One region of the Mesorhizobium sp. WSM3864 genome, then DNA from elsewhere that is predicted to be linked to it. Evidence: riboswitches for the same ligand, from Rfam matches in the RefSeq annotation. Region 1 holds a riboswitch; each other region holds the start of a gene.
What was found. A riboswitch is a leader RNA that binds a small molecule or an ion and turns the genes downstream of it on or off. The one in region 1 is predicted to bind cobalamin.
Positions count from the first base shown of each region.

Region 2: another riboswitch for cobalamin. It lies ahead of CK215_RS25435 (HoxN/HupN/NixA family nickel/cobalt transporter); the one in region 1 lies ahead of CK215_RS00175 (DUF1636 family protein).
Region 3: another riboswitch for cobalamin. It lies ahead of bluB (5,6-dimethylbenzimidazole synthase); the one in region 1 lies ahead of CK215_RS00175 (DUF1636 family protein).

Region 1 covers NZ_NSGD01000001.1:29,763-36,800, forward strand. The annotation lists gene cobN (cobaltochelatase subunit CobN) at 1-2,216, opposite strand, end outside; gene cobW (cobalamin biosynthesis protein CobW) at 2,234-3,271, opposite strand; gene CK215_RS00175 (DUF1636 family protein) at 3,273-3,701, opposite strand; cobalamin riboswitch at 3,740-3,939, opposite strand; gene CK215_RS00180 (winged helix-turn-helix domain-containing protein) at 3,969-5,168, opposite strand; gene CK215_RS00185 (NADH-quinone oxidoreductase subunit A) at 5,496-5,861, shown strand; gene CK215_RS00190 (NADH-quinone oxidoreductase subunit B) at 5,852-6,433, shown strand; gene CK215_RS00195 (NADH-quinone oxidoreductase subunit C) at 6,438-7,038, shown strand, end outside.
Region 2 covers NZ_NSGD01000018.1:29,502-36,539, reverse strand. The annotation lists gene CK215_RS25440 (HWE histidine kinase domain-containing protein) at 1-717, shown strand, start outside; gene CK215_RS25435 (HoxN/HupN/NixA family nickel/cobalt transporter) at 1,255-2,322, opposite strand; cobalamin riboswitch at 2,412-2,603, opposite strand; gene CK215_RS25430 (DOPA 4,5-dioxygenase family protein) at 2,684-3,091, opposite strand; gene CK215_RS25425 (hypothetical protein) at 3,328-4,053, opposite strand; gene CK215_RS31430 (hypothetical protein) at 4,584-4,727, shown strand; gene CK215_RS25420 (nucleoside hydrolase) at 4,758-5,732, opposite strand; gene CK215_RS25415 (ABC transporter ATP-binding protein/permease) at 5,871-7,038, opposite strand, start outside.
Region 3 covers NZ_NSGD01000002.1:468,018-475,055, reverse strand. The annotation lists gene ribB (3,4-dihydroxy-2-butanone-4-phosphate synthase) at 1-187, shown strand, start outside; gene CK215_RS06500 (GNAT family N-acetyltransferase) at 220-756, shown strand; gene CK215_RS06495 (MFS transporter) at 782-2,005, opposite strand; gene CK215_RS06490 (TetR/AcrR family transcriptional regulator) at 2,127-2,717, shown strand; gene CK215_RS06485 (hypothetical protein) at 2,862-3,842, shown strand; gene bluB (5,6-dimethylbenzimidazole synthase) at 3,873-4,610, opposite strand; cobalamin riboswitch at 4,653-4,831, opposite strand; gene CK215_RS06475 (histone deacetylase family protein) at 4,946-5,872, shown strand; gene CK215_RS06470 (exodeoxyribonuclease VII small subunit) at 5,876-6,127, shown strand; gene CK215_RS06465 (DUF2277 domain-containing protein) at 6,319-6,585, shown strand; gene CK215_RS06460 (pirin family protein) at 6,594-7,038, shown strand, end outside.

The sequences.
Region 1 (7,038 bases):
GCCTCGTCCGGCGCATCGGTTCCGGCAACTCCGGCTTCAGAAGCAAGGCCTGTCTTCTGCGCCGTTTCGACGATCAGCCTTGCAAGTCGGTCACGGCGGCGGCGGTCGAGCCCGTCGGCTTGTGCGTATTCGTCGACCAGCCGCTCAAGCCTCTGTTGCGCCTCGTCGAGCCCGGCGCCGGTCAGCGGCGGCGGCAGGTGACCGAGCGTGACGGCCGAGATGCGGCGCTTGGCCTGCGCCGCCTCGCCGGGATTGGAGACGATGAAAGGATAGATGACGGGCAGAGAGCCGGTGACGATCTCAGGGAAGCAGTTGTCGGAGAGCGCGACCGTCTTGCCCGGCAGCCATTCCAGCGTGCCATGCGCGCCGACATGGACGATGGCGTGGATGCCGAGCGACTTTTGCAGCCACAGGCCGAAGGCGATCAGTTCGTGGCGCGGGGGAAGGGTCGGGTCGTGGTAGTCGGCGCGGCGGTCTGCGGAGCGACCACGGTCGGGGGCCAGCGCCACGGTAACGTTGCCGAAGGTGGCGGCGCGGAAGGGGAAGCTTGCGGAAGGAGGCGCTTGAACACCCCCCTCTGTCCTGCCGGACATCTCCCCCTCAAGGGGGGAGATTGGCAGTTTCGCTGACGGCGCTTCTCCTCCAGCGTTGATGATTGGCGAAAGCATCGATGCAGGCGCAATCTCCCCCCTAGAGGGGGAGATGTCCGGCAGGACAGAGGGGGGCGCATTGACGTGAGCTTTGCCGTTGGCTCTTCCCCATGCTGCCTCAACCGTGTCGCGTGCACCTTCGGGAAGCGCTGCCGAAAAGGCGAGATATTCCTGTAAGGTGAGACCAAGTCCACCCACCTCCAACACATCCAGCAATCCGCGCGGCGATTGCGGAATCCCATCAACCGCATAGCCCTGTTCCTTGAGGTCGTGCAGCATGGCGAGCACACTCGACGGCACATCCAGGCCGACAGCATAGCCCGTGCGTCCGGGCGCGCTTGGATAATCCGGAATCAGGATCGCCAGCTTGCGTTCCGCCCGCTGCGTCCGTTGAAGGCGGAGGAAGGCGGCGATGCGGGCGGCGACCTGCGCGACGCGATCCGCCTCGGGACGGTTGGCGAAGGCGCGGAAGGCCAGCGCCGGATCGGCGTCAATCTCGCCCTTGAAGGAGATCGCGCCGGCGAGGATACGGCCATCGAGCTCGGGCAGCACGACATGCATGGCAAGGTCGGCGGGCGCCAGGCCGCGCTGGTTTTTCTCCCAGACTTCGCGCCGCGTCGTGGCGACGATGACCTGGAACACCGGCACGCCGGCACGGTCGAAGAGCGTTTCGGCACCAGGCTCGGCACCGGAAGCGAAGGCGGTTGCAGTGACGATGGCGGACGGGTTCAACGAGGCGATGGCGGTTTCGACGAAAGCCAGCGATACCGGGTCCTTGAGGCTCGAAACGAAGATCGGCATTGGCGTCATGCCCTGCGAGCGAAAGGCATCTGCGAGTGCATCGATTGGCGCGACGTCCGCGGCGAGCAGCATCGAACGGTAGAAGAGGATGGGGATGACGGGGGCACCGACGCTGTCGATGTTGAGCTCTGTCACACCCCCCTCTGTCCGGCAGGACAGAGGGGGGTGTGAAGGACCGCCGACATCGATGATCTCAGGCTCCTCTACAACCCCCAATCCAGCCTGGTAATACCCCGCCTTCGGCACGCTCACCGGCTCGGCCACGGCCGTATCCGACCCGGCGAGTCTTGCCAGTCTTTGCACCAGCGCGCTCATGTTCGCTGGGCCGCCTTCGCGGAAATAGCCGAGCAGGGCGTCGAGTTCGGCGCGCGGCAGGGTCGAGCCTTCGATCAGCCGCAGATCCTCGTCGTGGCTTTCGCCCGGCAGCAGCGCCAGTTTGATATTTCGCTCGCGCGCAACCGCTGCGAGCTGGTCGCAGCCGTAGCGCCACCAGTCGTAGCCGCCGAGAATGCGGACCAGGACGACCCTGGCATGGCGCGCGACGCTGTCGATCCAGAGATCGACCGACATCGGATGGCGGAGATCGCGAAGTGCTGCCAGCCGCATCGACGGCAGCCGCGCGGCGTCGGCCTTCCACGCAGCGGCGAGGCCGGCGAGATCGCTGTCGGTGAAGGACAGGGCCACGACATCCGCAGGCGTCTGCCTGAGGTCGATCGGCTCGGCGAGATCGTCGAGCGAGGCGGATGTCGTGGTGAGGATGTGCATCGCGGTTCGGTCTTGCCTCAGCCGGCGAGGATACGCTCGATCGCCGGGCGGTTCAGCCCTTTGAGGCCGATGACGACGAGCCGCGATCGGCGGTCGTCGTTCGACGTCCAGGCGCGGTCGTAATAGTGGTTGACGCGCGGGCCGACGGCCTGGAGCAGCAGCCGCATCGGCTTGCCACCCACCTCGACAAAGCCTTTGACGCGCAGAACGTTTTCCTGCTCGGCGGCGAGAGCGACGCGCTTTGCCAGCTCATCCGGACTGGCGATGGACGGGATATCGAGGACGAAGGAGTCGAAATCGTCATGCTCATGGTCGAGCTCGTCATCGTGATGGGTCTTGCGGTTCTCGATGTCGTCTTCGACGGCGAGGCCAAGACCGAGCAGCACCGACGGGTCGACCTTGCCCTGTGCGGTCGGTACGACCTTGACCGCGCGCGCCACGTGCTCGCCGATGACGGCGTTGGCGCGCTCCGAGCCGGCCGCGTCCATCAGATCGCTCTTCGACAGGATGATCAGGTCGGCGCAAGCGATCTGGTCCTCGAACACCTCTTCGACCGGATCATCGTGGTCGAGGGAATCGTCGGCGGCGCGCTGCGCCTGCAGGGCGTCCATATCGGCGGCGACGCGGCCGTCGGCCAGCGCCGGACCGTCGACCACGGCGATGACGCCATCGACCGTCACGCGGCTCTTCACCGTCGGCCACTGGAAGGCCTGGACGAGCGGCTTCGGCAAAGCGAGGCCGGAGGTTTCGATCAGGATGTGGTCGACTTTCGGCGTGCGCGACAGGATCTGGTCGAGCGCCGGCACGAAGTCGTCGGCGACGGTGCAGCAGATGCAGCCATTGGCCAGTTCGACGATGTTTTCCTCCGGACAGGTGTCGACGCCGCAGCCTTTCAGGATCTCGCCGTCGATGCCGACATCGCCGAATTCGTTGACGATGATCGCCAGCCGCTTGCCCTTGGCGTTTTCGAGCAGGTTGCGGATCAGCGTGGTCTTGCCGGCGCCGAGAAAGCCGGTGACGACAGTGCAGGGAACACGGGAGAGGGATGCGGTCATGTCAGTCCTTCAGCAGGTCGAGGGGAGGGATGCGGGCAACCAGGCCGCGCTTGAGGGAATCGGGCCGGCCTCGCCAGGGGATGAGGCCGTCGGTCGAGGTGGCAAAGAGCTTTGCGCCGGTGACGAGGTCGGCGCCGCTGGTCGTTTCCAGGTCACCGAAGACATAGCTCCAGCAGCCGTCGCGCAGCAGCGCCGCGCTCAGGCGGCGTTTGCAATTGCCGAGACACTCGACGGTGCGGATGCGGATTTTCTCGTCCGGCGCGGCGCGGCGCGCGTCTTTGGCAAGGAGGGCGCCGGCACGCGGATGCGCGTCCGAACCGGTCTCATCTCGGCAGGAGGAGCAGACGATGACGGTCACTTCCGATAGCGCGTCGCGGGGTTCGGACGAAATGTCCGCGGTATTAGCCGGAAAACTGACGTTGCGATCCAAAACCAGGCTCCTTGCCCGGAAAACCCGCCGAGCGATCGGATTCTCATGTCTCAGACGGCAGGTCTCCTGGCTCGCGGGTCGTCGCCTTGCGCCGCCTTCCCGGGAACATCCCAGTGGTTTTCGGCTGAGGCTCGTCGCTCACAGTTGCGGGGACAGCCGCGGATTTGGGTTTTCCCGCACCGCATTCCCTCTTGGCTCCTCCCCTTGCCGGGAGGAGACCGTCTGCGGCGGATTTAGGCTTAGAGGTGCTGGCATGTCAACGCGCGGCTACGACACCGAAATGTCGGTCAACGCCGGCCCAAGGTCGCCGCCCGGCGTCACCTCGATGGTTTCCAAGCCGAGCCATGCCTGCACCTGTTTCAACTCATCGAAGAGCTGTGCGGCCGTTTCGGCGGGAGCGCCGGCTTCGGCAAAAGCCGCATGAACGCGCAGCACGCCGGCCGGGCGGTCGGCTCTCAGATCGACCCGGGCAACGATCCGGTCGCCGAGCAGGAAAGGCAGCACGTAGTAGCCGTACTGGCGCTTCTCGGCCGGCGTGTAGATCTCGATGCGGTAGCGGAAGCCGAAGAGTTTTTCCGTCCGAGTGCGTTCGAAAACCACCGGATCGAACGGCGCGAGCAGGGCGCGCGCGTCGATGCGGCGCGGAAAACGGGCGTCCTTGTGGAGATAGGCGGGCTTGTCCCAGCCTTCGACCTTCACCGGCAGCAGTTCGCCCACCTCGACCAGTTCCTCGATCCTGGCCTTCGTATCGCCAGGCGCCAGGCGGAAATAGTCGCGCAGATCGCCATAGGTGGCGATGCCATGGGCGCGGGCGGAAATGCGCAGCAATTCGCGATGCGCGTCCTCGACCGAGGGCACCGGCAGGTCGAGCACGGCCTGCGGCAGAACCCGCTCGGGCAGGTCGTAATAGCGCTCGAATCCGCGCCGGTAGGCGGTGGTGATGCGCCCGGCCCAGAACAGCCATTCGAAAGCGTGCTTGGCCTCGCTCCAGCCCCACCAGCCGCCATTGCCCTTGTGGCCTTCGATGTCGGAGGCGGCGATCGGCCCGCGTTGCGCGACTTGCCCGTAGATCTCCTCGATCATCGCCTTGCGCTCGCGGCCCCATTTGGCGAGGCCGAGATACATTTCCTCGCCTTGCTCGGCGCGCTGCATGCGCCAGCGCATCAACGGATAGGTCTCGACGGGCAGGAAGGAAGCCTCATGGGCCCAGTATTCGAAGACGGTTCGCTTGCGGGTGACGGCCGCGTTGTCGAGCAGCGCAAGCGGGTAGGGCCCGAGGCGCGAATAGAGCGGCATATAGTGGGCGCGCACCACGGCGCTGACGGAATCGATCTGCAGCAGGCCAGTTCGGGAAAGCACGCGGGCGAGATGGCGACGATCGGGCGTGCCGGCAGGCCGCGCATCGGTAAAACCCTGCGCACCGAGCGCAATGCGCCTTGCTGCGGCGAGCGAGATCTTTTCCTTCATCCAGCTACCGATCCTTTGCCGGGGTTTCCAGTCGGTGATTCCGGCCATGCTAGCAGGCAAATGGCGGGAGATATGTCAGGATAGAAAAGTGGAGTAAAACATGAAGGAAATCAAACAGGAGCGGATCGGACCAGTTTCTTCCGATATGGCGTCCAGCGCCGGATTTTGAACAAGGTTTGACTTGCGTCGCCGAAACCGCTGCGCTAACCCTCGCCGCGTCGCAGCATAGGCCACCTAAAACGGTTCAGCGGGTTAAACTGTCACGCTTCCGCCTTAGAGTCCGTTGCTGTAATCAAAGTGAACTGGCCGCCGAAGGAAAGTCGCCGCATGAGCGCACTCCTAAGTTCGTATCTGCCTATCGTGCTCTTCATCGCAGTGGCGATGGTCGTCGGCCTGGCGCTGATCGTTGCGCCGTTCCTGGTTGCCTACCGCAATCCCGATCCGGAAAAGCTTTCCGCCTATGAATGCGGGTTCAACTCATTCGACGACGCCCGCATGAAGTTCGACATCCGCTTCTACCTGGTGTCGATCCTGTTCATCATCTTCGATCTCGAGGTCGCCTTCCTGTTCCCGTGGGCGGTGTCCTTCTCCAAGCTCGGCATGCTCGGCTTCTGGTCGATGATGGTGTTCCTGGCGGTGCTGACCATCGGCTTTGCCTATGAATGGAAAAAAGGAGCGCTGGAATGGGATTGAACGACAGTTCAGGCACCCTCGTCGCGCCGAAGCCCAAGGGCATCATCGATCCCAACACCGGCAGGCCGGTGGGGGAGGACGATCCCTTCTTCCTCGAGATCAATAATGAGCTGGCCGACAAGGGCTTCCTTGTCACCTCGACCGAGGCGCTGATCACTTGGGCGCGCAGCGGCTCGCTGATGTTCATGACCTTCGGTCTCGCCTGCTGCGCGGTCGAGATGATCCACACCTCGATGCCGCGCTATGACTCAGAGAGGTTCGGCGTCGCGCCGCGCGCGTCTCCGCGCCAGTCCGATATCATGATCGTCGCGGGCACACTGACCAACAAGATGGCGCCGGCGCTGCGCAAGGTCTACGACCAGATGCCGGAGCCGCGCTACGTCATCTCGATGGGTTCGTGCGCCAATGGCGGCGGCTATTATCACTATTCCTATTCGGTGGTGCGCGGCTGCGACCGCATCGTGCCGGTCGACATCTATGTCCCCGGCTGCCCGCCGAGCGCCGAAGCGCTGCTCTACGGCATTCTCCTGTTGCAGAAGAAGATCCGCCGCACCGGCACGATCGAACGGTGAACCAATGGCCTTGGCGTTGCACGAACTCTCCACCTATCTCGGCGAGAAGCTCTCCGGCCGCATCGGCGAAACGGTGCTTGCTTATGGCGAACTGACGGTTTGCGTCGAGCCGGGCAACTTGACCGAGGTCGCGACCTTCCTGCGCGACGACCCGCGCTGCCAGTTCGTCTCGATCATCGACATTTGCGGCGCCGACTATCCGTCGCGTGCCAAGCGCTTCGACGTCGTCTACCACCTGTTGTCGCCGAAGCAGAACGTCCGCATCCGCCTCAAGGTCCAGGCCGACGAGGAGACGCTGGTGCCGTCGCTGACCGGCGTCTATCCCGGCGCCGACTGGTTCGAGCGCGAGACCTATGATCTCTACGGCGTGCTCTTCTCCGGCCATCCGGACCTGCGCCGCATCCTCACCGACTACGGCTTTGAAGGGCATCCGCTGCGCAAGGACTTCCCGCTGACCGGCTTCGTCGAGGTTCGCTACGACGACGAGGCCAAGCGAGTCATCTATGAGCCGGTGGAATTGAAGCAGGAATTTAGAAACTTTGACTTTTTGAGCCCGTGGGAGGGAACGGATTACGTCCTTCCGGGCGATGAAAAGGCGAAGCCAA
Region 2 (7,038 bases), on a different contig from region 1:
ACCGGCAGCATCCTGGAATGGTTCGGCATGGCCGCCGACATCACCGAAAAACGGGCGAGCGAACAGCAGATCCAACTCTTGATGCGCGAGGTGAACCACCGCGTCAAAAACCAGTACGCCGTGATCCTTTCCATGATCCGCGAGACGAGCAAACGCGCGACGGACCCGCGCGCGTTCGAACACCAGATCCGCGAACGCATCATGGCGCTGTCGCGCTCGCACGACCTCTTGGTGCTCAACGACTGGCGCGGCGCGGGCATGGCCGACCTTGTGCGCGAACATCTGCGGCCGTTCGGACACGAAGAGCGCATCTCGCCATCCGGACCGGACGTGACGCTGCGGCTGAACGCGGTGCAGAACATCGGCATGGCGCTGCATGAGCTGGGCACCAACGCGACGAAATACGGCGCCCTGGCCGGCGACGCCGGAACCGTGCGGATGGACTGGCGGGTAGCCCCGGCCCCCGAAGGCAGCGATTTCGAGCTGGTCTGGGAGGAACATTTTTCTGAACCTGCCGCGGCCGCCGATGCCAAGCCGCACAAAGGCTTCGGCAGCGTCGTTCTCCAGCGCGTCGTCCCCACCAGCCTCTCCGGCAGCGCCTCCATGGAACGGCTGCCCGGCCTCGTTCGCTGGACGCTCTCGGCGCCGCTCGCCAACGTGGTTGTCGCCCGTGGGGCGGAGCTGGACGGCGATGAGCAGATCGCCGGGCTGACGTGAGGGCGGCTGCATCCTGAGGAGACCGACCCGACGGCCGGCCACAACGCCTGGGGACCCGCTGCGCCGCCGAGCCTGCCGTATCGCCGCACGTCGCTGGCCTGCGCTGCTCCCTTTTTTTGCTTTCCCTTCCCGGCCTTTTTTCGAACAGAAAAGCGCCAGCTTTTCTGTTCTGGACTCTGGATATTTGGACTCTGGATTCTGGCTTATGGATTATGGGGCTTATCCCAGGCCTTAACCCCTGGCTTATCCAAGCGCAGAATTCCGTCACACTTCCAAAGGCTTGGGCTACGGGTCCTCAGCATGCCTTTGAAGCGCGTGCGCACGGGCCGGCGATCTCCTGTTGCTGTCTGGCCAACAGTGAACAAAATGGGAACAAAAATGTCAAGCCGGGCACCGCTGACGGGGCTGGCGATCGTCGCCTTTGCCGCCGTCGGCTTCCTGTTGCCGAGGCGCTTCAAGGAGGCAGGCTGGCAGCCCGCCGGGATCTGATGGCAGAGAGATGCGGCTGGCCTGCTGCAGCCAGCCGCCGCCGGCGGCTTATGAATTCTTTGCTGCGGATGCGCTCTCCACATCATCCAGCCCCTTGGCCTTATAGACGACGTAGGAGATCGCCCAGGCGGCGATGAAGATGCCGATAATGGCGAAGCCCAGATTGTTGAAATTGTCGTTGAGCGTGCCGACGCCGTTCCAGAAGCCGCCCGACAGACCAAACTTGTCACCGATGAGGCCGAGCGCCTCGATGCCGCCGATCAGTACTGCGACAAGGACCGACACCAGGGTGATCGTCATGTTGTAGTACAGTTTGCGGATCGGCTTGACGAAGGCCCACTCATAGGCGCCGAGCATCATCACACCATCGGTCGTGTCGACCAGTGACATACCGGCCGCGAAAAGCACCGGGAAGACCAGAATGGCTTCGAACGGCACGCCCTTGGCCGCTTGTGCCGCGGACACGCCGAACATGGCGACTTCGGTCGCGGTGTCGAAACCAAGGCCGAAGAGGAAACCAAGTGGGAACATGTGCCAGCTGCGCGACACCAGCCGGAACATCGGGCGGAAGACGCGCGCCAGGAAGCCGCGATTGTTGAGCAGCAGGTCCAGATCCTCCTCGACAAACGCCCCACCGGCCCGCACCCGCCGATAGCTTCTGTAGATCGAGAAGAAGATGACGATGTTCATCGCCGCGATGGCGAGCAGGAAGAGTGCGGAAACGCCGGTACTGATCGTGCCGCCAATCTCCTGAAGGCTCTGGAAACGGCCGAGCAGGGACGTTGCCGCCGCGATAGCCGCAGCGACGATGACGACGATCGTCGAATGGCCGAGTGCGAAAAAGAAGCCGACTGAGACCGGCCGTTTGCCGTTCTGCATCAGCTTGCGCGTGACATTGTCGATGGCCGCTATGTGGTCGGCGTCGACGGCATGGCGCAAGCCCAGGCCGTATATGACGAGAGCGACGCCAAGCAATGTCGGCTTGTCGTGGAAGGCGACGAAAGCCCACAGCCACGCCCCGACGTTGAGAATGGCGAGTGCGCTGTAGATTGTAATCAGCTTGGCTTTCAGGTCCGGCGAGCTTTTGTTCAGCATTTTCGATAGTTGGATCAGCATGGTTCTGCCTTTGACGTTGCCTGTCATCGCAGGGAACTCGCCCCGCCCTCCGGCCAGGCGCGCACACCGGATCACCCCGTCCGATGTTCTGCTTTGACGTCCATGATGGCAGGTCTCCTGGCTCGCGGATTCCCGCCGCTTTCGCCTTCCCGGCCCATGCAGCCAGTGGCATCGTGAAAACGGCACGCCGCTTACAGTTGCGGGGGCAGCCACGGCTTTGGATTTCTCCGCACCGCGTTCCCTTTTGATCCCCGAAGGGAACCATCGGCGCGAATTCGCCACACCGCGGTTGGCCAGTCAATCAACAACTCCGACGGCCAGAGGCCCCTCACGCCATCGTGACGAGATCGCCGCGCCCCCCTCACACCCCCAGCGTCGGCTCGGTATTCACCTCCAGCGCATCCTCCGCCTCGTCCTCCTCGCCAAGCACCTCGCCCTTCGCCGGCAGTGCGCGTCCGATCCACATCGGGTCGATAAGGTGGTCGCGCTTGGGGTTGGTGGTGTTGGGATGGATGAGGATGCTTAGGCCGCCATGGTTCAGCATCAGCCAGGGAACCAGCGTCGCAAAAATCTCGGTCGCGAAGGAGACCTGGTACATGGCTTGCTGGTGCGGGCCGACCGGCTCGTCGCGCCAGTTGCCGAGGCGCACGCGAAAGCGCTCTGCGATGCGCTGGCGCAGCCATTCGGCATGCCGCCGCTCGGCCTCTCCGCCGTAGTAGATATGGGCGTGATAGCTGGCGATCTCGGCGATCGGCCTGACTTCGTTCATCGCGATGCTTCCCTTCGATGATTTTTTTGCGCCCGGCGGAACTCTAGCCGAAGCGCGGGCGCCTTGTCTGCAGCCGGCCGCGGTCTGCGCCTGCGGTCGGCAGGGTTGTCGGATATGGCGCTCCCTTGCTCGGCTTTGCCGGGCCATCTCTTCGCCACCTTGTGGGGGCGAGGAATTGCCAAACCGCCGAGGTTGCAACCGGCAGGAAGGATGGCAACGGCCGTTCTGCCTTTGCCCTAAATCACCGCGGTGACCGTGCCCTTCGCATTTAGGCGACAGCCGACTTTCGCCTGCCTCACTTCGATGCCGCCTCGCCTGTCATAGTCTATGCGCACCTCGATCGGCGCGTTGAGCCCGCTTCGGCGTTGACGCAAGGGGCCGGCGCTGACCGTGTAAACACGCACGGCGCCGAGGGGCTTGGCGGCCGCCGTGATCGCGGCGCGACAGGCGCGCACCACGGCGGCCGGCGTGCCCCGTATCGCCTTCGGAGGTGACAGCGGCGCGATGCGATAGCCTTTGGTGCCCCGCCGGAGGTCGCCGCCGGCGGATCTGGAGGGCCTCAGCACTGGAGGCAGCACAATGGTCTGCGTCGCGCTCTTGGCCAAAGCAGGGGCTGTCGGCACCGCGGCCGGGTTCTGCGCAGAGGCAGCCGATCCGCTGACGGCGGAAGGATCGTCGCCCGCGGCGGCGGCGCCCACGCTTGTCGACACGCCTGTGCTGGTGCTGCCCAGATTGCCGCCGGCATTGACGCCGAGCGATCCGCCGCCGGTCGATGCGCCGACGTTTGCGCCGCCGACACCGTCGGCACTGGCGCCCACGCCCGCCGACACGCCTTGCGAACCGGCGCCCAACCCGGCGCCCACGCCGATGCCGCCGACCTTGCCGCCCACGCCGACGTCAAGCGCCGAGGCAGGCCCGATCGGGATGGCGATCGCCAGTGCGGCTGCTAGGTATTTTTTCATGGCCAGACCTTTGTTCCAAGGCCAACCTTGTGTGGCTCCTCATCGAGCGTCCGCTCGACAGCGGTCTGCGAAGCCTTCGTCGCGCGAATGCGTGCCGAGCGATGGCGACTTCTCGCCCTGCCAGGCATCGGCCTCGGCGGTGACCGGCGCGGCTGGAGGCCGCTCGAAAGACGGATGATAGAAAAGCGGTCTCGGCAACGCCAAGCACTGAAAAAGGCTTAGGACTTCTCCTTTCAACTTAGCTGTCGACAGCAGGGCAAGTTTGAGCTCGCCTACGCGCTGCTAACGGGTAACTTTCAAATTAGTTTCAACTAAAATGCAACAGAACAAGGACACCACCGTGCCAGCGCCGGTTGCTGATGCCGACGCCGGGCTCTCGTCGAAATGGCCGTCTCGGCTTCGCCGGGCCAATTCTCCCCCACTTCCTGGCCGGCGCCGGCCTGGAGGCTTGAGAGTCGCCCAGGGCGGCAAGGCGCCCGCGCTACCGGCTCGAAGCCGCAACGCTCATCGCGCTGGCCGACAAGGACGCGGTGCTGGTCGGCCAGGCCGACCTGTTGCGATCGATGGTCGAGGGTGCGGCCGGCGATGCGATCCTGGCCAACAAGCGCGAGATCGAGACCGGCATCGCCGCCATCAGCGCCACATTGCGCGACAGGCAATCGTTCCTGCTGTGAGGGCCGGCTAGGCCTTGCCCCTGGAGCGCCTCACGCCTTTTGACTGGTGAGGCGCTCGAGCGCATCGACGATCAGGTCGCAGAATTTCGCATGGTCGAGCTTCATCGCCACGGTGTGGCGGAAATCGACCTGCTCGCTCGCCGTGCCGCCGAAATGGCGCATGCCGCCCAGCTTCTCGAAATTGCAGACCGTCATGCCCTTGGTCCAGCGTCCGGCAAGCTCGACGCGGATATCGGCCTTCTCGGTGGTGAAGACGCCTGCATCGATCATCGCCGCCACGCAGCAGGCGTCATGGACGGCGGGATAGGCTATCTGCAGCAGGCCGCCATGCGTGGTCGCGATGAATTCCCAGATGTCGAGGATGAATTTGGCGATCGGCCCGCCGACGGCGCGCACCCTGTCCTGCAGGTCGGGGGTGGCCAAGGCCTGGTGCGTGAGGTCGAGCCCCACCATGGTGACGTCCCAAGCGGCGCGGAACACCACGTCGGCGGCCTCGGGGTCGGCATAGACGTTGAACTCGGCCGCCGGCGTGATGTTGCCGCGCGTGAAACTTCCGCCCATCGCGACGACCCGCTTCACCCGCTCGACGATGCGCGGCTCCTTGCGCACGGCTAGAGCGATGTTGGTGTAGGGCCCGACCGGCACCAGCGTGACGGTTTTCGGCTCATGCGCCATGACCGTCTCGATGATGAAGTCGACGGCATGGCGCTGGTCGAGCTCGAACGAGGCGGGCGGCAGCTCCGGGCCGTCCAGCCCGGTCTCGCCGTGGATCTCGACGGCCAGCACCTGGTCGATGATCAGCGGTCCGGGAGAGCCTTTCGCCACCGGCACCTTTATGCCGTAGGCCGTGCAGACGGAGAGCGCGTTGCGCGTGGTGTTCTCGACATTGTGGTTGCCCGAAACCGTGGTGATGCCGAGAAGGTCGATATTCGGGTTGCCGGCCGCAAGCAGGATGGCGATGGCATCGTCGTGCCCCGGATCGCAGTCGAGGATGATCTTTTCCATGGGGTCGCCTCTCCCTGGCCTGCGGCGATTACAGACCGGGCCTCTGGTGACGTCAAGGTTGCCGCCTGGCGGAAGTGCGACCCCTGCGGTCCGATCACCATCTCGGGACGCTCTTGCCGCCCTTGCCTTAATGCCGCCTCAGCGGGCCTGGCCTCCTCTCGCTCCGCTCCCCCACAGCGCCCGCGCGAACACGTTGCGCTTGCCCTTGCGCGGCGCCAGCTCCACATCGCTGACCAGTTTCGCGCCGCCCTCGCGGCGCTCCAGCGTGATCTTGCGGCTGTGGAAGGCTTCCAGCTCGGCGCGGTGGGCGACGCTGATGACGGTGACCTTGGGCAATGCCTGGATCACCGTCTGCATCATCTTGTCCTGGCTCTTCTCGTCCAGCGCCGAGGTCGCCTCGTCCAGCACGACGATGTCTGGCTCGTGCAGCAGCAGGCGCGCGAAGGCGAGGCGCTGCTTTTCGCCGCCGGAGAGTGTCTGGTCCCACGGCGCCTCTTCCTCGATCCTGTCCCGCAGGTAGCCGAGGCCGACCTTGTCGAGGGCGGCGTCGATCTCCTCCACCGTCCAGTTGTCGGCGGCGGCCGGATAGGCGACCGCGCGCCGCAGCGTGCCGGTCGGGATGTAGGGGCGTTGCGGCAACATGAACAGCCGCTTGCCGGCATGGAAATTGACGCTGCCGCCGCCCCAGGGCCACAGGCCCGCGACGGCCCGCACCAGCGTCGACTTGCCGGTGCCGGATTCGCCGGCGACCAGCACCCGCTCGCCCGGGTTGATCTCGACCTTCGTCTCCTTGACCACGCCGGTGCCGTCGTTGAGGGTGACGGAGAGATCGTCCAGGCTGAGCATCGCGCCGTTTTGCGTCTCGCCGCGCCGGATGCGCCCGAAGGACTCGCTCTCTTCGGCGCGCTCCAGCCCGTCGAGCGACATCATCAGCGAAGCGACGCGGCGCGCCGAGGCGTTCCAATCGGCCAGGCGCGGATAATTGTCGACCAGCCAGCCGAACGCGCCTTGCACGATGGCAAAGGCGGAGGCCGCCTGCATGACCTGGCCGAGCGACATCGAGCCTTCGAGGAATTTCGGCGCGCAGAGCAGCACCGGCACCACCGGCGCGAACAGCATCGACCCTTGCGAGACAATCGCGGTGCGCATGTGCTGTCCGGTCAGCAGCGCCCATTGCCTCAGCACATGGCCGAAATTCCGGTCGATTCCGCTGCGCTCCTCCGCCTCGCCGCCGAGCAGCGCGATGCTTTCGCCGTTTTCGCGCACGCGCGTCAGCGTATAGCGGAATTCGGCTTCCGCCTGGTTC
Region 3 (7,038 bases), on a different contig from region 1:
GAGCGGCGACCGCGAGGATCACGAAGAGGCGCGCCGGCGCGAGAACGAGTGGCGCGAGATCGGGCTCGGAGCGCAGATCCTCAAGGATCTCGGCATCTCCTCGATCAACCTGATCGCCTCGCGCGAGCGCCACTATGTCGGGCTCGAAGGATTCGGCATTCACATCGCCAAGACGGAAATTCTCTGACGTTTCGGCCGACAGGGCGACGGAGAAAAACGATGGCCGCGCCATTGCCTGTCAGCCAGCAGACCGAACGACTGCTGCTGCGCCGGCCCAAACAGGCGGATCTGGAGTTTCTGGCCGATCTTTTCTCGCGCCCCGAACTGGTGGCGCATCGCCCCGACCCGACGCCGGACACGCCGCAGCAGAGTGCCGCAAGGCTCGCTCGCGACATCGATCATTGGGAGAAGCACGGATTTGGTCGCTGGGCGGTCGAAGCCAATGAGAAACTGATCGGCTTCGGCGGCGTCACCTTATCGAGCGATTTCGATGGGCTGAACCTGTCCTATCATCTTCACCCCGAGACCTGGGGGCATGGCTACGCGACGGAACTGGTTCGGGGGAGCTTGCACGCGGCTTTCGGCCCCTTGCGCGCCGGTCGGGTGATCGCACTGGCGCGTCCCGCCAATCCGGCATCGCGGCGCGTGCTGGAGAAATGCGGCTTCGTCTTCGAGCGGGAGATCATGCTCCATGGCGCGCCGACGGGGCTTTACGCATTCCCGGCGGCGAAGTTCGTTCCAAAGCAGGACATATAGCCAGCCAGCACCGGATGCATCGGTATCATCCAGCCGGAACAATCGCCGCTTCGCATTCATCCGGGGCGCAGTCCGGCGTCGCCAGCCGACACTGGCCGGCGAGCACGGTGACCAAAGCGACCGAGCCTGCCGCCACCGACACCCAGAACCCGTTCTGCGGTCCAAAAGTGTCGACCATCCAGCCGGCGGCGAAGGAGCCAAGCGCCATGCCGATGCCGATCCCGGTGGTCACCCAGGTCACGCCTTCCGTGAGCATTGCCGCCGGCACGTGGCGTTCGATCAGTCCAAAGGCGGTGATGAAGGTCGGCGAGATGGCAACGCCGCTGACGAACACGGCAAGCGCCAGCGTCGGCACCGTGTCGGCAAGAAGCAGCGGCAGAGTGGTAAGCGCGATGACGGCGACCGCTATCGCGAGTTGGCGTTGCAGCGGCGTGCGCAGGCTGAGCGCGCCGACGATGATGCCGAGCACGAAGGATCCCAGTGCATAGACGCCGATGACGAGGCTGGCTGCTTCGGGCTGGCCGAGCTCTTCGGTAATGGCAACGGTGGTGACTTCCGTGGTTGCGAAGGTCGCGCCGACGAAGATCAGCGCGACGGTGATGATCTGCACCGGCCGCAGGCGGATCGCCGAACCGGCCGCGCCATCCTCGGCCGGGCGAATGGGCGGTTCCGTCGGACGCTGCAGCAGGAATGCCGCCGAGCCGAAGGCGAGCAGCAAGGTGCTCACCACCATCCCGGCTTCCGGGAACAGCGCGGCGCTCAAGCCCACCGACAGCGATGCCCCAGCGACATAGACCAGCTCGTCCGCGGCCGATTCGAAGGCGAAGGCCGTATTGAGCTCGGGGCGGTCGCGAAAAATCTCGGTCCAGCGCGCCCTGACCAGCGCCGGGATGCTCGGCATTAAGGCGGCAAGCAGCGACGATAGGAACAAGGTCCACACCGGCCAGTGCTGGTTGGCCGCGACGATCAAGGTCGCGAAGGCAAGCGCCGAGACAAGTGTCGTCGGCACTGCAATCCGGCTCTGGCCGAGGCGGTCGACCAGCCGCGAGACCTGCGGCGACAGGAAGGCGTTGACCAAAGCGTATGTGGCCGAGACGGCGCCGGCCAGCCAGTACTCGCCATGCGTTTGCGACAGCATCGCCACAATACCGATCGGCGCCATGGCGATCGGCAGCCGGGCGATGAAGGCTGCCGCGGCGAAGCTCTTCGTGCCAGGAGCCCGAAAGATTTCCGAATATGGGTTTCGCATGGTCCCGTTCCTCGACAAGGGAAGGCGCCGCAACTACATACGCAGCGTATGAATGTCAAATAGTTCATACGTCGCGTATGTCAATTAGCATACGACGCGTATGTGAATAAGGCCAGGAGCCATGCACAAACCCCGCAAGGAGATGATCGCCGAGACGCGCGCCAAGCTGATCGCGGCCGCGCGCCATGCCTTCGGCACGATCGGCTATGCCGAGGCCTCGATGGACGATTTCACCGCTTCGGCGGGTCTGACGCGCGGCGCGCTCTATCATCATTTCGGCGACAAGAAGGGGCTCCTGCAGGCGGTGATCGCCGAAATCGACGCCGAGATGGCGGCGCGGGTGAACGAGGTGGCCTCGCGGGCGCCTACTCGCTGGCAGCATTTCGTCGACGAATGCACCACCTATATCGAGATGGCGCTTGAGCCGGAAATCCAGCGCATCATGTTCAGGGACGGCCCGGCCGTGCTCGGCGATCCGGCTCAGTGGCCCAACGCCAGCGCCTGCACGGCTTCAATGACCGATCACCTGTCAAAGCTGCAGGAGGAGGGCGTCGTCGTTCCCGATCTCGATCCCGAGACCGCAGCGCGGCTCATCAACGGCGCCAGTAGCCAGGCCTCGCAGCGCATCGCCAATGCCAAGGATCCGGAAGCGACGTCGAAGAAGGTTGTGGCGGCGTTCAAGCAGCTGCTGGAAGGCCTGAAAACCAAATAGCATCCGGTCGCGGCGTTGCGGGCAATCACTCGGGTCCGCGCTGCCTCAGACAATTGTCCCCCGCTCAAAATCCCTCCGACATTGACTTTGGCAGGAGCGAGCGCATCCTCTCCCGCCAATTCTCTGAGGCGGAGGGTCGGGGCCATGTGGGACTTCAGCATCGGCCGGTCGGTGTCCATCATGATGCGGACGTGGCCGTTCATCGTCTTTCGCATCATCGTCTATTTCGGCATCACGGTGGCCTACATAACAGCGACCGGCACCGGCGCCAGCGTCGGTTACGGCGTCGGCCACATCTCGACCGATCCGGACGGGCCGATGTCCTTTGCCTTGTGGGGTGGGGTGGTCGGCTTCGGCGTGGTCTCGATCGCCGTCTACTGGATCCGCGAATACATTCTCTATGTGCTCAAGGCAGGCCATATCGCCGTCATGGTCCATCTGATCGACGGGCAGGACGTTCCCGACGGCCAGGGCCAGATCGCCTATGCGCGCGAAGTGGTGACGAAGCGCTTCGCCGAGGCCAACATCCTTTTCGTCGTCGACCAGCTGGTGAAAGGCGCCATCCGCGCCATCACAGGGCTGATCGGCGGCGTTGCTGCGTTCCTACCCATTCCAGGCTTAAGCGGTCTGGTGAGCTTCATCAATACCGTCATCCGCCTGTCGCTGACCTATGTCGACGAGATCATCCTCGGCTACAACATCCGCACCAATTCCAACTCGCCTTTCGAGACCGCCAGGCAAGGCGTCGTGCTCTACGCGCAGAACGGCAAGTTGATGGTCAAGAACGCCGTCTGGCTGGCGGTGATCATGTGGGGCGTTTCCTTCGTCATCTTCCTTTTGATGCTGGCGCCCGCCGCCGCGATCCTCTGGGCCATGCCGGGCCAGCTTGCCGGCTGGGCCTTCGTGTTGGCCATCGTCTTCGCCTGGGCCTTCAAGGCGGCTTTCATCGAGCCCTTCGCCATCGCTTCGCTGATGCAGGTCTACTTCGCCACCATCGAGGGCCAGGTCCCCAATCCGGAATGGGACCGGCGCCTGGCCGAAGCCTCGTCCAAGTTCAGGGAATTGCGCGACAAGGCGCTCAGCCCCTTCGGCGGCTCGCGCTGGGATTCGCCAAGGACCGCTTGAGCAGCAGCCCCGGCCACGAAGGCCGCCTGATCACGGCTTCGCCCCTTCACGGGAACCAAGGCGAGCGATCGCCGATTTGAGCGGCGCCTCGCCGGCGCCGCAAAAGGTCTCGCTCATCACCAACTCGGGCAGCGGCAGGCGCTTGCCCCAGCCATGCGCTTCGAGGTCGGGCCTCGGCGCGAATTCCGAGACGCGGCCGACGCAGAGATAGGCGATCGGCGTGACGTGCTCGGGGATCGACAGCAGTCGCTTCAGCGCTTCGGGCTCGATGATGCTCACCCAGCCGACCCCGACGCCTTCCGCCCGCGCCGCGAGCCAGAAATTCTGCACCGCGCAGACGGTGCTGTAGAGGTCCATCTCCGGATTGTGCCAGCGCCCGAGCGGCGAGTTCTTCGAGCGCTGGCGGTCGCAGGTGATGCAGAGGTTGAGCGCGCTTTCGCAGATGCCCTCGAGCTTCAGCTTGCGGTAGAGCGCCCGCCGCTCCACCTCGATCGCCGGCAGTTCCTGTTCGCGCGCGGCCAAAAACAGGTCGCGCACCTGCCGCCGCCTTGTGGCGTCCCGGATGACGATGAAGTTCCAGGGCTGCATGTAGCCGACCGACGGCGCGTGGTGTGCCGCGGTGAGCAGCCGCGCCAAAACGCTGTCGTCGAGATCGTCGGCAAGGAAATGGCTGCGCACGTCGCGCCGGGTGAACATGGCTCGGTAGACGGCGTCGCGCGCCAATTGGTCAAAGTCATCGCCGCCGGCGGCGGCTGTTCGTGCCTGCATCGCTTGTCCCCTTGCGATAAGCAGTCCTCCGCCTGACCATGCGGATGACCATGTCTGCCGGGCCGGTCTTCTGGCTCGGGATCGACCCGCATCCGGCGCCTTCCCGTCTGGGACAGTGGCGTTTGCCGGCGCGGTCCCCCTCACAGCGTTGGGCACGCCACGGATTTCAACCGTGTTCCCGATTCTCCCGCGTTGCGGGCACCAGGCAGCGACGCGACCTTATCGCGAAGCCGAAGCCGGGCCAATGCCGCCAGCGACACGATTGGGCGCGATTTCCCCAATCATTCGGCGCTGAAACATGGCTATCCGTGCGACAGGTGCCTAGATTAGGCGCCATGACCACTCGTCTCTACACTCATCCGGTATTCCTGGAACACCTCACGCCGCCCGGCCACCCCGAGCGGCCCGACCGTTTGCGCGCCATCGAGCGCGTGCTCGACGACGAGGCTTTTTCGGCCCTCGACCGCGTCGAGGCGCCGGAAGGCGACGAGGCGACTATCCTTTACGCGCATCCGGAGGATTTCGTCGGCCGTGTCCGCGCTGCGATTCCCGAGACGGGGATCGTCTCGATCGATGCCGACACCAGCGCCAGCCCGAAAAGCTGGCATGCGGCGGTGACGGCGATCGGCGCGGCGAACGCCGCCGTCGACGATGTGTTCGAGGGCCGTGCCGCCAATGTCTTCGTTGCCGCGCGTCCGCCCGGCCATCACGCCGAAAAAGCGACCGCGATGGGCTTTTGCCTGTTCAACACCGCGGCGATCGCCGCCCGTTATGCGCAGGAGAAGCATCTGGCCGAGCGCGTCGCCATCGTCGATTGGGATGTGCATCACGGCAACGGCACGCAGGACATTTTCTGGGACGATCCGTCGGTGCTCTATTGCTCGACCCACCAGATGCCGCTTTATCCGGGCACCGGTGCCAAGAGCGAGACCGGCGCCGGCAACATCGTCAACGCGCCGCTTGCGCCGAGCACCGGCAGCGACACGTTCCGCGACGCCTTCCTGTCGCGCGTGCTGCCGTCGATCGACGCCTTCCAGCCGGATCTGATCATCATTTCCGCCGGTTTCGATGCGCACCATCGCGATCCGCTGGCCGCGATCAACCTGACCGAGGATGATTTCGACTGGGCGACCGGCCAGCTGATGGAGCGCGCCGGGCGCCACAGCGGCAACCGGCTCGTCAGCCTGCTGGAGGGCGGTTACGATCTGCAAGGATTGGCATTTTCGGTCGCCGCCCATGTCGGGCGGCTGATGAAGGGATGAATGATGGCTGATGAAGCTAACCAAGACGTCAAGGCGATGAGCTTCGAACAGGCGCTCGACGCGCTGGAGAAGATCGTCGATGATCTGGAGCGCGGCGACGTTCCGCTCGACCAGTCGATCAAGATCTACGAGCGCGGCGAGGCGCTGAAGGCTCATTGCGACCGCTTGCTCAAGGCCGCCGAGGACAAGGTCGAGAAGATCAGGCTCTCGCGCGACGGCAAGCCGGTTGGAACGGAGCCGCTCGACGCCGAGTGAGGTGTATTGATATTCAGGTGAGGCCGCCTGCAAACGCGGCTTTCTGCGGTTCCGGTGCTCACGTCCTTCAAGTACGCTCCGGTCCGGTTCTCGGAACCCGCCATTTTCGGCTCGGTCTGACCTGAATCTCAACACACCTCGGTGCACAATGTCAGACCGGTTCGGGCAGAAAGCAGGTAAGGAGTTAAAGCATGTGCCGAAACATCAAGACCCTGTTCAACTTCGATCCGCCGGCGACCGACGACGAGGTCCATGACGCGGCGCTGCAGTTCGTGCGCAAGCTGAGCGGCGCGACCAAGCCGTCCAAGCGCAACGAGCATGCCTTCAACCACGCCGTCGAGGCGATCGCCGCCGCCGCGCGCGAGCTGCTTGACAGCCTCGAAACCACCCAGCATCCGCGCAACCGCGAGGAAGAGGCCGCCAAGGCGAAGGCCCGATCCGCGCTCCGCTTCGCCTGACGCCGGTCATGAGCTTCTTTCCGGGCAACGATCCCGAGGCCGGCGACGCCTTCGCCTGCGACCAGATCGAGTTGATGGTCATTCCCAACGCCAAGGACATTGGTGGCTTCGAGGTTCGCCGCGCCTTGCCGACGGCGAAACGCAGGCTGGTCGGTCCGTTCATCTTCTTCGACCGCATGGGCCCGGCCATCCTGCGTGCCGGCCACGCGATCGACGTGCGCCCGCATCCGCATATCGGGCTGTCCACCGTCACCTATCTGTTCGACGGCAAGATCAGGCATCGCGACTCGCTCGGCACCGAAATGGTGATCGCGCCGGGCGACGTGAATTTGATGACCGCCGGCCGCGGCATCGTTCATTCCGAGCGCACGCCCGAGGAATTGCGCGGCGCGCCGATGTCGATTTCCGGCCTGCAAACCTGGCTGGCGCTGCCGGACAGCAAGGAAGAAATCG